3 regions of the Methylomonas koyamae genome follow, and region 2 is predicted to be linked to each of the others. Evidence: riboswitches for the same ligand, from Rfam matches in the RefSeq annotation. Region 2 holds a riboswitch; each other region holds the start of a gene.

Evidence for each region. A riboswitch is a leader RNA that binds a small molecule or an ion and turns the genes downstream of it on or off. The one in region 2 is predicted to bind cyclic di-GMP.
Region 1: linked by a shared signal. The riboswitch ahead of MKFW12EY_RS10330 (PEP-CTERM sorting domain-containing protein) and the one ahead of MKFW12EY_RS22955 (hypothetical protein) in region 2 are both predicted to bind cyclic di-GMP.
Region 3: linked by a shared signal. The riboswitch ahead of MKFW12EY_RS01660 (hypothetical protein) and the one ahead of MKFW12EY_RS22955 (hypothetical protein) in region 2 are both predicted to bind cyclic di-GMP.

Annotation. Positions count from the first base shown of each region.
Region 1 is NZ_AP019777.1:2,227,446-2,230,720, reverse strand. Features, by position in the region: gene MKFW12EY_RS10335 (hypothetical protein) at 1-1,011, opposite strand, end outside; gene MKFW12EY_RS10330 (PEP-CTERM sorting domain-containing protein) at 1,078-1,812, opposite strand; cyclic di-GMP riboswitch class I at 1,889-1,970, opposite strand; gene MKFW12EY_RS10325 (hypothetical protein) at 2,428-3,275, shown strand, end outside.
Region 2 is NZ_AP019777.1:120,254-123,528, forward strand. Features, by position in the region: gene MKFW12EY_RS00565 (TonB-dependent siderophore receptor) at 1-1,414, shown strand, start outside; cyclic di-GMP riboswitch class I at 1,646-1,721, shown strand; gene MKFW12EY_RS22955 (hypothetical protein) at 1,795-2,679, shown strand; gene MKFW12EY_RS00575 (hypothetical protein) at 2,758-3,275, shown strand, end outside.
Region 3 is NZ_AP019777.1:351,028-354,302, reverse strand. Features, by position in the region: gene MKFW12EY_RS01665 (hypothetical protein) at 1-678, opposite strand, end outside; gene MKFW12EY_RS01660 (hypothetical protein) at 753-1,583, opposite strand; cyclic di-GMP riboswitch class I at 1,646-1,725, opposite strand; gene recB (exodeoxyribonuclease V subunit beta) at 2,275-3,275, opposite strand, start outside.

The sequences.
Region 1 (3,275 bases), 2.1 Mb from region 2:
TGATGAAGCAGCAGCTGTACAACCATCACCCAGGAAGATGATGTTGGATTGAGCCTGGGTACCTGAACCGACTTCACGGCGGCAGGTGTGCAGGAACGGCGCATCAGCTGGCGCCAAATCGGAGATGGTTACGCTACCACCGCCAAAGGCAGAAACCGGAGTAGTTTGAGTCAAGGCCCAAGCGTGCAAGCCTTTGGCGCTGGCGCCATTCCCTACTTTCAACGCATCCCAATCCGCCCACTTACCGGCATGAATAGAAGCGATTTGTGCCGAAGTCAAGCTAGGCATACAGGCTTCACTTCTATCCCCGATCAAGCAAGACGAAGGCAAGTCGTTGGTGGATTTTTGCGCGGCTTGCAGGGTTCTGTACAAATCCCAAGTTACCGGCGCGCCGAAAGTTACAGCGGCAGCAGCCTTAACAGTCAATTTCGAAACATCAGTTGAAGATACATCGGTACTGTCAATGGCATTGTTACCTTTGAACTGAATCGGGTCGACATCGGACAACCCCATATCCGGGATTTGGCTGTTGTTGATGTTGGTGCACTCGATATCCGCTGGAGCAATCAAGCTACCAGCACTTTTTTCGGTACAACCGCTGGAGATATTCAAAAAAGCCAGTGGGGTAGCTTGGGCCACCGGCACCACACCGTTGCCAGATCCGCCGGTGTTGCGTTTGTAGATCAGCAAGTTGGCGTTAGCCGTGCCGGTCGGCAGGTTAGGGTTTTTCACGCCGACCGCACCGGTGTTGTTAGCTTTGCAGTAAATCGCAAATTGTTCGGTGTTGGCAGTGTCTCTGAAACGGTAGACTTGGCTGGCCGGGTCGCAAATGCGGTCGGTCGGATCGACGGCAGTAGAGGTCACTAGCTTGTCGATGAAGGTCGCCGCGGCAGAAGCCCCGGAAATGTACAACACGCGGGTTGTAGCAGGGTCGATAGTCGGGATCGCCGCTTGCGCCGCCGCACCGAACATTGCCGCGGCAATAGCCGCGCCTAAAACTAATTTTTTCATGATCATGTCTCGTGTGGATAAAAACTGGAAAGCGGACGGCGGCCGAACCGCCGCCCGTGAAGCGGCTTACTCGGCAACCGCCCATTTACGGCGGGTCGCACGCAGCATGCCCATCAGGCCGGCGCCGAACATCCAGACTGCGCCCGGCAGCGGCACTTGGCTTACCGGGAATACTTTGTATTCCAGAGTATTGCCGGACAACAGCCATTGGCCAGCGGCTTTGGTTACGTTGGTGCTTTGCGCGTACCAAAAATCGGCTTTTTGGCCGAATGCAACTGCGGCCGCTGAACCGCCGGTAGTGCCCCAGATATCATCAGGCAGATTACCCAAGCCAGTTGCCCATTGACCAGTACCGGCAGGATCTGTGTCAGAAACGAGCTTACTTACGTTCAACGTAGGATCGTTTACCAAACCAACATTGATTTCTTGAGCGTGATTGCTAATTACGGTAGCTACGCCCGCGGCTGTAGCTGTCGCGTCATAAGCTGGTAAAGCGTTGCCTTCTTTTTGAGTAATGAACAATTTCGAAGAACGGCCCACCGCCAAAACGTATTGCACGTTAGATGGGTTGTAGCTCGCCACCGAAGTCAACGCAGTCCAGTTGGCATCGCTGCTCAAATCGCGGTTGACGGTGTATGTCTCGCTGGCAACATTGGCAATCAAATCAGCCAGCGTGATACCCAAATCCAGGCTATAAGTCAGCTTGGAAACGCTGTCGTACGCTTGGAAATACAGTTCGCGGGTCGCATCGGTAGTACCGCTTACACGGATACTCGCGTTAGCCGCACCGGCGCCGGCCAACAGCGCGGCCGCAACCAAAGTTTTTGAGAATTTGTTCATTTTTAGCCTCATGTTTTAAAAAACTATAAATACATAAGGTGACAACCCGGCCATCTTGCCTGGCGGCAACATCCGTGGCTTTCCGTCCCCGCCTCGCGACGGGTTTGGCTTTTACACGCTTCCTAAGTCCTACTTTTGCACCGAAATGGCGCCGCTCTCCCCGCTACCGTTGTTGCTACCGCTGCCTACTCCCTAACCTCTTCCCTCGCCGCTCCGTCTGCGTGCCGTCCCTGATCCCTAGCCGATCCATAAACTCGATGAACCATCGCGCCCTGCGGCGCTGTTCCAGTTGCGGCGAATTATTCCAGTTCAAATCGGCGTTTTTCGTTACGCGTCGGTTACAGTTTGATGAAACGTAATACAAACGTATTACACGGCAGCCTGAATCGGCCGCGCCGCGGATCGCTATGCCGTTGTATCGCTTGGCAAATCGGCTTTTCCGGCTTGGGCCGGCCGCGGTAACGGCATCTGGCGGCAAGGCTTGCCGGCCCAGTTACGCCGCTGTTACAGTGGCGAACTGACAGACCCGGCGCCGGGTCGCCGCAGACCACCAGATCCAAATCCAACCTTTCCGGCATGACTGAAATCGAGCTTTTGCACCAGGCCTTTCATGGCGCGCAGCCGCAAGTCGGCGATTTATCCGACTTGGCCGGCGCGCTGAACCGCTGGTATCTGCAACACAGCCACTGCAATTTCCTGCACCCGTGCCAAATCGACGGCCGCCCGGCCTTGGTCTGCCAGGCCGACTTGAGCCGGACCCATCCGGCGGCCTTCGCCGAATTGCAAGCCATTGCCGAGCGCTATGCGCTGTATCTAAAAGAAGACGCCCGGCGCAGCGCGCAAGGCTGGGCGGACGGCAACCGTCGGCGCGGATTGGGTTTAGTGTTGAGCTTTTGTATCGGCCTCAGCGCAGCCTCGCGCAGCGTCGGCGCCGACGAATTGCAAGCGGTCAAGGTCGTGGCCGGCGGCCGGCAATTGCCAGCGCCGGCGCTGACCGTCCAAGCCGGGGTTGCCGGCAATAGCGGCGACGGCATAATCCGCTTGCGCCAGCGGCGGCCGCCTTCGGCCGCTGAAGTACTGGCCGCTTACAGCCAAAAACAATCCGCCTTGCAAACCGACTCGGTAGCGGCGGCCGACATCGCCCAGTTTTTAAATCAGGTCTACCGGAAAAAATCAGGCGACCCGGCTGCACTGAGCGCCGATCTGCAAACCATCGCCGAGTATTTTTCGCGTTATCCCGAGGCCGTGGCGCTGATCGAACAATTGCGCGGCCAAAAAATCGAGCTGAATTACCAATCCGGCACCTGGCAAACCGTGGCTTTTGGCAACCAATTCGGCATTGCCAGCGTCACCATCCATTTCGATACCCGCCTCGGCGCGCAATTGCTCGGCGATCCCGGCTGCGAGGCGACGCCGGCCTGTAG
Region 2 (3,275 bases):
CTCGCGCAGCCAGTTCACTGCGGAATTCGAATATCAGAGGTTCGACGAATCGCCCGGAGCGGCAATTCCGCCGCTAGGCAATCGCCCGGCCGCGGTAGCCCGCAGCCGTAACACCGACGAGCCGGATTTCCTGGCCAATCGCGGCTACCGGATGTTGGCCGGCTTTAATTGGTCGCACGAATTCAACGATTTTTGGCAACTATCGCAACGTTTTTACTACCACTCGATTCGCGCGGAGATCGAAAATTCCTTTTTTACCGGTCCGGCCGATGCCGCCGGCAATATCCAGCGCGGCCTCGGTCGGCAGCAGCCCCGTTCGGACAATTTCTTTACCTCGCTGCAGCTAACCGGCCGCGTCGCCGCGGCGGGGCTGAAACATACGCTACTGTTAGGCGGCGATTACTACCGCGCCGACGATAGCGATCCGTTCGACGTGCGTTTTTTACCGGGCAGCTTCAACGTCTTCGCTCCGGTCTATAGCCCTATCGGCTTCGACGGCATCGATTCCGCCCGCCGAACCTTTTTTGCCGTCGACACCAGCACGTCCTGGTTCGGTTTGTACCTGCAGGACCAGATCGAAATGCCTTACCGGGTGTTTGTTTTGGGCGGTTTGCGTTTCGATCAAGCCAACCAGTTAGACCGCTTGCTGAACTCGATCGCAGGCGACGAACACCGAGTCAGTCCGCGCGGCGGCCTGTTGTGGCGGGCGTTGCCCGAATTGTCGCTTTATGCCAATTACAGCGAGAATTTCGGCGCTCAGAACGGCCGCAACGGCGCCGGCGAGATGTTGCCGGCGCAAACCGCGCAGCAATGGGAGCTGGGAGCCAAGACCGAGTTGGCAAACGGCAAATTTTTCGCCAGCGCCGCTTATTTCGATCTGAGCAAACAGCATGCGGCCGTGTCGGACCCGGTCAATCCGCAACTGTCGACGGCCATCGGCGCGGCGCAAAGTCGCGGCGCGGAACTGGAAATCAGCGGCGAACCGTTACCGGGCTGGCGCATCGTCGGCGGTTACAGCTATTTGATGTTTGCCGAAATCGTTCGCGATACCGGCGGCAGCAACGGCAGCGGCGACCAGGGCCACCGGCTGCCCAACGCTCCGCGCCACTCGGGCAGCCTGTTTACCAGCTTCGAATTCCAGAGCGGCCCGTTCGCACATTTGAAACTGGGCGCCGGCTGTAATGCCGTCGGCCAGCGCCAAGGCAATCAAGCCAACGACTACCAGGTTCCCGGGTATGTGTCGGCCAACGTGATGGCGGCCTATTCGCTGAAACTCGGCCATAGCAAGCTGACCGCGCAACTGAATGTCGAGAACGCGTTCGACAAGTATTATTTCGTCGGCAGCAACACCGGCTACGATATTTTCTTCGGCGCGCCGCGCACGTTTCTCGGCGCATTCCGCGTCGAGTATTGACCCCGCCTTCGCTAACCCCGCAATACGCCGTCCGATACATTCCTAAGTTCCGGATCAATCGACAGCCGCTCGCCGGCACAAACGCTTTGTAAAAAAAAATTTTGGGACTTTCCCGGTCGCCGTCGTCCTTAACGATGACGGCCAGCTACAGGCCGTTTCGGGATAAGCGCGCAATCCGCTGCCGACCGTTCGGCAATTTAGCGGCGTTAGGCGCTTAACCCGCGTCACGGACGACGGCAAAGCCACACCCGCCGCGAGACGGGGCCGGAAAGCCATGGGGTCTGTTTCAGACAGCCCGGTTGCCGCTCGGACGACCGAGGACGAGGCCGATAGCCGGAAGGCTATCGATACCGCAATCCCAACATCAAGGCATACAAACTATGACTATCTCTAAAGCGCAATCGAATCCGCGGCATCGCTTCGGTGCCGCAGCGGGTTCGGGTTTCGACAGAAAAATCCCGTTAGCGCTGTTACTGGGCGCCATATCGTCGACGCCGGCCACGGCGCACATCATCCCGGTCAATTTCGGCACCTTCGATGGCGCCTCGGCCGTGGCGCCGATTTCGTTGAACAGCGGGGCGGTCGGCAACTACGGCTGGGCCGACGGCGCCGACGCCGATTGGGCCGACACCCATAAACTGGCGGCGTTTGCGTTTACCTTGACCGGCCGCGCCAATGTCCTGCTGCAGTTCGATAAGAAAGCGAATGCGTTCGGCATTAACGGCATGGTTCCCGGCTTTTCTCTCTACTTGGGCTCGCCCCACTCGGGTGCCGTCGGTTCCGACCACGACTATTCGGTGGGGTCGGAATTGCTCAGGGTCGCCGATTGCGTCGCGACACCGGGCTGCACGGCGACGGAAGGTTCCTTCAGATCGCTAACCAGTTGGAATATCACCAACGACCCCGATCCCGGCGCCGCATCGCCCAGCCGTTTCGAATACATAGGCAGCGCCTACGACGGTAGCCAGACCTTGCCGGCCGCCAATTCGCCGTTAGCGGACGGCAACGCCTACCCGATTCCCGGCGGCGACGGCTTGCAAGACGGATCGGTATCCAAGTTGTTCAGCAATCTGGCACCCGGCAGTTACACGGTATTTGTCGGCGGCGCGGTCTATACCAGCCAGGCCAACAATGCCAACCGAGGCGTATTGGGCAGCTTCAGCCTGACGCCGGCCGCGGTACCGGTGCCGGGTGCGGTCTGGCTGTTCGGCAGCGCGCTGGCATTGTTTGGCGCCGCTAAAAAACGCAAAGCGCGGCCGCTCTAACAGGCTACTCGGCTAGTCGCTATGTCCGCTCACGCCGGACCGGCATTACTCGATTAAAAATCTTTAAAGGAATTACACATGAGTTCTCCAACATTACCCGCTTCCGTCCTGAAACTGCGCGCCGCACTGGCCTTGGCCGTATGCGGCTGTCTGGCCGCCCCGGCCCACGCCGCCGACTATGGTTTTACCGACCTCGGCACCGCCGGCGGTCCGTATTCATCTGCCAACGCGATCAATAACGCTAACCAAACCACCGGCATCAACAGCCTGGGCACGCCCAGCGAAGACCAGGGTTGGGTTCTTTCGCGCTGGAACGGCGCCACGCTGAACCTGATCTCCGATCCGGGCCGTTTCAACGGTGGTTGGGCCATCAACTCGGCCGGAACCATAGCCGGCGGCTCGTCTCGTGCCTTCGTCGGCTATATCCACGCGGCAGTCTGGAACGGCAGCACCCGAACCGATTTGAACGATTTGGGCGGTGCGACCGACCCGAACGATAGACGTTGGAGTATAGCTACCGGCATCAACGACGCCGGCCAAGTGATCGGTACTTCGGTTACTGCCGACGAAAGCGCCACCAAAGCGGTATCGTGGAA
Region 3 (3,275 bases), 230 kb from region 2:
GACTATGGCGCCGCGGCGGCCGTTCAAATGGTCGTAGCCCTCGCCCAGCCCCAGATCGCCGGAAAGGCTGAAACTGTCCGAATCGAGCCCCATCACGACATTAAACAAATTAAAGGATTCGGCGCGGAAGGAAACATGGTTATACAAGCTCCAACCCGAGCGGCCGCTGACGGCGTCGATATTGGCGGCATCGTATTCCAACGTGTAATCGCCGGACAATATGCGGTTGAAGTCGGTACCGGTATCGACGCGGAAGCGGAACACGCCGGCCAAGCCGATCGCGCCGCTGACGGAAGCCGCGAAGTTGGCCGGGTCGAAATCGAGGGTGGTCGGTTTGCTGCGGCGGCCGGTCAAATTGGCGACCTGGCCGGGGTTGACGGCCAAAGCCAATCCGTTGGCGGGGATTTCGCTGACTCCCGGCACCAAGTGGTCTTCCAGAATCTGGTTATAGCTGCGGCTACGCGACGCCGGCGCGTCGAAAAACTCCTCCAAGTACATGGCCGGAGCCGGAGTTTCGTCGATCGCGATGGCTGCCGCCAGCGCGTTGCGGTCGAAATTTACGGTCATCGCGCCGCCGGAGACTGTGGCGGCCGCGGCCGGCGCCGAGATTGCCGCCGCCAGCAGCGCGCCTGCGCTTAAACGGGAGGTTAATAATCTAACTAACTGGATGTTCATCATGTTCGCGGGTGGAATAAGCTTACGAAGTCTGTAAAAACGCACCCGGACGCACTAGCCCGGGTGCGTTAGCCGGCTCAAGCGGAAAGGGCCGCGCGTTTGCGACTAACGGCTGCCATGACGCCAAATAACCCGCTGCCGAACAACCAAGCCGCAGCCGGCACCGGAACCGCGGCCGGAGCCGGCGAAACCAGGCTGAAACTACCGGCACGGCCGGCTTGGCTGAGGCCGTCGCCGCCGAACAGAAAGGCGCTGGTACTGGCGGACCACCACAGTTCGCCGGTAAACAGCAGTTTGTCGCCGTCGGTCGTCACGCTAATGTTGCGGGTATCGAAAGTGGTGGAGGCAAAGCTGACGTTGTTGGTCAAAGCCCAGCCACTATTGACGCCGTTGTTGCGCGCCGCGACGTAGCCGAATTGGTAATCGCCGGACAGCAAGGTACCGGTGAAGCTGCCGCGGGTCATTACCACGCCGTTCAAGCCGGCGACGCCGCTGGCAGTAAAGCTGGAAGCATTGGCCAACGCATCCTGGCTGCTGTCCCAGGCCAGCGTGGTGGCTTTGTTGTTACGGCCGCCGCTGCCGAACGGAATGCCGGTGCCGGCCAAACTGGACGGGTTGATCTCGAACGACAGCGTGGCCGGCGCCGGGTAGCTGCCGGTCGGCACAGTTACCATCTGCGACGCGTCCATGGTGTCGGCCACCGGTTTGTCGAAATAATTGGCGACGTAATAACCGGTGAGCGCGCCGTCGCCCAGGGTCAAGCCGGACAACAAATCGTCCGGATGGTCGAAGGAAATGTTGAACACGCCGCCGTTCAAGGTGCCGGCGTTTGCCGCGTTCGCCAATGCCAGCGCGGCGGCGGCCAGGAAGCAGCGTAGCCGCAGCGATTTCGATCCAGTCTGTTGCATAATTTTTTCCTTAAATTGAAAGATACAATTGGCGGATTCAAGCCGCCGATGGCTCTCGTTCGAGAGGCGGCCCGGCTGTCTCGGCATAGCAAGACCCGCGGCTTTCCGGCTCCGTCTTGCGGCGGATGTGGCGAAGCGTCTCTTCCTTGAGGCCGTAACGGATCGCATCCGAACGGCGCATTCCTTGCTGTCTGCGCTGCCCGCTAACGCGCCGATCCGGGCGCAATTGCCGGCCGGGATGCGTTACGGTCACTGCGGTCGAATTTGCAGATTGTGTGCCAGTTGCATGCAGTCCGGACAAAGGGCACGGAAAATCGCACGACTGCCGCCGCCGAGCGGTTGCGAGGCGCAGCGGCAGTGGGTTGGCGACAGGCAGACAAGATGTTGGCAGGGGCATTGGATTGGCGGCCGCCGGTTGCGGCCGGAGTCCGCGGCGGCGGCCACCGGCAAGAAGCGGTAACCAAAAACCGGCGATATAACCCAATTGGAAATTAAATCGCCGTCGATAAGCGCTTGTAAGAAAACACCTTTATTTTCGATGGCGGCAAATCCCGATATCGGTTTCGGTGATTTAACATATTTCGGCAGCGGTCGGCGGCACCGGATCGTACCGGATAGGGACATTCGCCGCGCGCTAACCGCAGGTGACAATGAAGACGCTAACGCCCTCTGCGCAGTGGGAAGGGGCTATTTAGGCTCGAAAAAACACCTCGGCCAACTCGGCGAGCAGGTCTGGTTCCGGGCGGTCGGCGAACACGCCGCTGGCCGGGCGGTCGGGATGCATGCCGCGTACGAACAGGTATTTGACGCCGCCGAAATGCGCGGCGTAATCGTAATCCGGCAGGCGTTGGCCCAGGTATTCGTGCAAGACCAGGCTGTACAGCCAATATTGCAGGCCGTAATTGTGTTCGCGCATGGCCTGCAGCAGGCTCGACGGCGCGTAGTCGGCCAAGGCATTGGTTTTGTAATCCATGATGTAGTAGCGGCCGCCGTAACAACAGACCAGATCGATAAAGCCGGTCAGATAGCCGCTGATTTGCTTGGCATCCAGCGCCTGGTAGGCCGGACAGGCGGCCAGGACTTGGTTGATGCGGGCGGTGTCCACCCTACCCGGCATGGACAAGTAAAACGGCATTTCCTTGATGCACTGCGCCGGGTCCAGATGTTTCAGGCAAAACCCGGCATCGTCTTCCAGCGGCGTGGCGGCTACGCGGTACAGCACTTCACTCAAAATTTGCGGTTGCGCCAGCTTCAGACCGTAGCGCAGGCAGGCTTGGGCGCTGGCGCGGCCGATGTCGCGGCCTGCGGCCAAATCGGCAAAGGCGACGGTTTCCAACAGGCTGTGGATCACGTTGCCGGTGTGGGCACCGCGCGGCAGAGCCTCGTCGGCGGCCGGCCGGTCGTGGCTTTCTTCGGCTTTATCGGCCGGCAGCTCCGGCGCCTGGTCCAGGCTCAGCGCGGCCAGCGCGGTGTAGCTGCTCATCTGCCAGATGCTGTGCAAGCTGCGCGTTTGGCTGCGGTAGGCCAACGGCAATTCCGGATCGCGGCGCACGCCGGACAATTCGGCCGGCTCGCCGGCCGCTACGGCCGACAGCAGGCGATACTCGAATAAATCCGGTTCGGCGGTAGCCAGCGCTTGCAGCACACGCTGCTGGCCGGCGAAATCGCAGTCGGCAAATTCGAATAAATAAG